DNA from 2 places in the Pseudomonas sp. DY-1 genome. Region 1 is predicted to be linked to the other one. Evidence: predicted binding sites of a transcription regulator. Region 1 holds the regulator's gene; the other holds the start of a gene.
The links. Region 1 encodes sigma-54, which starts transcription at its own class of promoters, with help from an activator protein. Its sites were predicted from a motif close to ANTGGCATNNANNTTGCTNT; they were not measured.

Region 2: flgA (flagellar basal body P-ring formation chaperone FlgA) is a predicted target of sigma-54. The motif match lies at 695-714, and genes of this name have one in related genera.

The regions. Positions count from the first base shown of each region.
Region 1 covers NZ_CP032616.1:3,115,022-3,117,217, forward strand. The annotation lists gene lptB (LPS export ABC transporter ATP-binding protein) at 1-238, shown strand, start outside; gene D6Z43_RS14705 (RNA polymerase factor sigma-54) at 387-1,883, shown strand; gene hpf (ribosome hibernation-promoting factor, HPF/YfiA family) at 1,968-2,196, shown strand, end outside.
Region 2 covers NZ_CP032616.1:197,429-199,624, reverse strand. The annotation lists gene D6Z43_RS01160 (chemotaxis protein CheV) at 1-647, opposite strand, end outside; gene flgA (flagellar basal body P-ring formation chaperone FlgA) at 757-1,485, shown strand; gene flgM (flagellar biosynthesis anti-sigma factor FlgM) at 1,615-1,953, shown strand; gene D6Z43_RS01145 (flagella synthesis protein FlgN) at 2,002-2,196, shown strand, end outside.

The sequences.
Region 1 (2,196 bases):
ACCGTTCGCCGGCGTGGACCCGATTTCCGTGGGCGATATCAAGCAGATAATCCATCATCTCAAGGCCAAGGGAATCGGTGTGCTCATCACCGACCACAACGTCCGTGAAACGCTGGACATCTGCGAGACCGCCTACATTGTCAGTGACGGACAACTGATTGCCGAGGGTAGTGCGGAAGCCATCCTGGCCAACCAGCTGGTGAAGGAAGTCTATCTGGGCCACGAGTTCCGCCTGTAGCCTCCCGCGACATCTCCTACAAGATGGGTTGCGCGAGCTAGGAAAATCCTTCAAGGTCAGGCATATAATTTGCTTCCTGGTGGCGCTTCGGCGCCCTGTTGTGGATGGCGCGTGAGCGCCGGCGAATCAAGGTGCTAAGCCCTCTGCCATGAAACCATCGCTAGTCCTTAAGATGGGCCAGCAGCTGACGATGACCCCTCAGCTGCAACAGGCCATCCGCCTACTCCAACTCTCCACCCTGGACCTCCAGCAGGAGATCCAGGAAGCACTGGAGTCCAATCCCATGCTTGAGCGGCAGGAGGATGGCGACGATTTCGACACCTCCGACCCGATGGCCGAAGGCGACCAACTGCCTAACACGAGTAGCCAGGAAGCCAGCTTCCAGGAGTCCAGCGTCGAAACCAATGCCGAAGCCATGGAAGATGGCGAATGGCACGAACGCATTCCCAGCGAACTCCCTGTCGATACGGCCTGGGAAGATGTCTACCAGACCAGCGCCAGCAGCCTGCCGAGCAACGATGACGACGAGTGGGATTTCACCTCGCGCACCTCGGTCGGTGAAAGCCTGCAGAGCCACCTGCTCTGGCAGCTGAACCTGGCCCCCATGTCAGACACCGACCGCCTGATTGGTGTCACCCTCATCGACTGCATCAATAACGACGGTTACCTCGAAGAGACGCTGGCAGAGATAGTCGAGGCCTTCGACCCCGAGCTCGGTATCGAGCTGGACGAAGTCGAAGTCGTCCTTCATCGCATCCAACAGTTCGAGCCCGCAGGCATCGGTGCCCGCGACCTGCGCGAATGCCTGATCCTGCAACTTCGCCAGCTGCCTCCGGGCACCCCGTGGCTGACCGAGGCCCAACGTCTGGCTGGTGACTTCCTAGACCTGCTCGGCAGCCGTGACTACAGCCAGTTGATGCGGCGCATGAAGGTCAAGGAAGACGAACTGCGCCAGATCATCGAACTGATTCAGGCCCTGAATCCACGTCCCGGCTCGCAGATCGAAGCCAGCGAACCCGAGTACGTCGTACCCGACGTGATCGTCCGCAAGCACAACGAACGCTGGCTGGTTGAGCTAAACCAGGAAGCCGTACCGCGCCTGCGGGTCAATCCGCACTACGCGGGTTTCGTTCGTCGCGCCGATTCCAGCGCCGACAACACCTTCATGCGCAATCAGCTTCAGGAGGCTCGCTGGTTCATCAAGAGCCTGCAGAGCCGAAACGAGACTCTGATGAAGGTCGCCACCCAGATCGTCGAGCACCAGCGCGGCTTCCTGGAGTATGGCGAAGAGGCGATGAAACCCCTGGTCCTGCATGACATCGCCGAAGCCGTAGGTATGCACGAGTCCACAATCTCGCGCGTGACTACCCAGAAATACATGCACACTCCCCGCGGAATCTACGAGCTGAAGTACTTTTTCTCCAGCCACGTAAGCACCTCGGAAGGCGGTGAATGTTCGTCTACCGCGATCCGCGCAATCATCAAGAAACTGGTCGCAGCGGAAAATCCGAAAAAGCCGTTGAGCGACAGCAAGATCGCTGGTTTACTGGAGGCACAGGGCATTCAAGTGGCCCGTCGCACAGTAGCCAAGTATCGCGAATCCCTTGGGATAGCGCCTTCCAGCGAGCGGAAGCGACTGATGTGACGCGGAAATTGACCCACGCCAAAGTGTTCCGGTGGCAGGCCCGTTAGCCTGTCTCTTATACACGGGCAATAAGGAGAAAGCGGTATGCAAGTCAACATCAGTGGACATCAACTGGATGTGACCGACGCCCTGCGCGATTATGTCGGCGAGAAACTTGGCCGGCTCGAGCGCCACTTCGACAAGATCACCAATGTGCAAGTCATCATGGAGGTCGAGAAACTGAAACAAAAGATCGAAGCCACCTTGCACATCGCCGGCGGGGAGGTCGTGGCCAATGCGGAACATGAAGACATGTACGCCGCCATCGATCTGC
Region 2 (2,196 bases), 2.9 Mb from region 1:
TTGTAGGCTTGGCGCCCATCGTTCAAGGCCTTGACCTCGACGCCGACGGTTTCCAGGCAACGGATCACCTGCTTGCGCGCGACGGAAGAGTCGTCGACGATCAGGACGCGCTTGCTGACGGCCTTGCTCTGGGTGTCGATATCGATAACGCCTTCGGACACCACTTCGGAGGTGGGCGCCACTTCGGCGAGGATCTTCTCGACGTCGATGATTTCCACCAACTGCTTGTCGACCCGGGTGACCGCCGTCAGGTAATGGTCGCGACCGGTTCCCTTGGGTGGCGGATGGATCTCCTCCCAGTTCATGTTGACGATGCGCTCCACCGAGCGCACCAGGAACCCCTGCACCTTGGTGTTGTATTCCGTGATGATGACGAAGCTGTTCTTCAGGTCATCGAGGCCTCTGCGCCCGGTCGCCATGGACAGGTCGAGAATCGGAATGGTACCCCCACGGATATTGGCGACCCCGCGTACAACCGGACTGGACTTGGGCATCAGAGTGAGACGGGGGCACTGCAGTACCTCCTTCACCTTGAACACGTTGATCCCGTACAGCTGCGGCCCGTCAAGACGGAACAGCAGCAGCTCCAGGCGGTTCTGCCCGACCAGTTGAGTACGCTGGTTAACCGAATCCAAAACACCGGCCATGACCAGACTCCTATTACAAGTCGATGAGCGCCCGCTTCAGCCTAGCAGGCGGCACGAGCCTTGCTTCTAAGTTTGCATGAACACCATGATGACGCTTTTCCGACACCTGATGGCAAAACGCCGCAATACGCTTGCGGCTGTTTTACCCGCTTTGTGCTGTCTCGGCTACAGCCCTGCGTCGAGTGCGAGTGTGACGTCGCCTGAAGTACTTATCGGCACCGCCGAAGGCTTTCTTGAGTTCACCGTCGAAGAATATCTGCAGCGCGGCAATATCCAGGGTCGCAGCGAAATCCAGGTCAACCGGCTCGATCCCCGCCTGCGGCTGGCAGAATGCGACAGGGATTTGACGGCCAAGCTGGAAAGCCCTGCCCAGCCGCTGGGGCGTGTCACGGTACGAATCAGCTGTGAGGGCAGCGCCCCCTGGACAGTGTTCGTCCCCGCCCAGGTGAAGCTCTATCGCGAAGTGGTGGTAGTCACGCGCGCATTGCGCCGTGGCGTGCCCATCACCCATCAGGACGTGGCCCTGGCCGAGCGTGACGTGGGCACCCTGAGCCAGGGCTTTCTGAGCGATCCGGGGCAGATCATTGGACAGAAAACTACGCGCTCCCTGGTTTCCGACCAGGTATTGGCCCCATTGCACCTGGAGCAGGCCGAAGTAGTGAGCAAGGGCGACCAGGTCGTGATCAGCGCCGTCGGCTCGTCAATCAATGTACGCATGCCGGGCGAAGCCATGAGCAAGGGCGCGCCGGGTGAGCAAATACGGGTCCGAAACCTGAGCTCCGGCCGCGTGATCAAGGCCCGAGTGAAAGGGCCAGGCCAGGTTCAGGTAGATATGTAGACATGATTCCGCTGGCGCCGGACCGGGCTGATTTCCTAAACTCAGCCGGTACGAAAGAATTTTCTAAAGTTATCCCGGACAGGGCCGATAAAACGGTAAGCGTCCAATTAGCGTCCGAGGTTCAGCATCATGGTTATCGACTTCAACCGGCTTAATAACGGCCCCACGCCTGCCAACTCCGGGCGTACCGGCAGCACCCAGGCCGGCAAGAGCGAAACCGTCACCAGCGGCCAGACTGCTTCGACCCAGAACACCGGCGAGCAGGCTCCGACTGCCAAAAGCGGCGAATCCGTGCAACTGAGCAGCGAAGCTCAAGTGCTGCAGAAAGCCGGCGAAAAACTGCGCGACCTGCCCGTGGTGGACAAGGAACGCGTGGAAAAGCTCAAGCAGGCCATTGCCGACGGCTCCTACCAGGTCGACAGCAAGCGCGTGGCCAGCAAGCTGCTGAACTTCGAATCCCAGCGCTAGTCCACGGGCGGCGCTGGGGAACTTGGACGCTAAGGCCCCAGAGCGCGTATGCACGATACCAACCTGCTTCAGCTGTTCACCGACGATATCGGCCATGCCAAGCGTTTGCTTGAGCTAATGGACGAAGAATTCCAGGTTCTGGGCGAGCGCGACCTCGTCCGCCTCGAGAAACTGCTGGCCGACAAGCAACCCCTGCTTGCCCAACTCGACCAGCATGGCCACCAACGCAGCCAACTGCTGGCC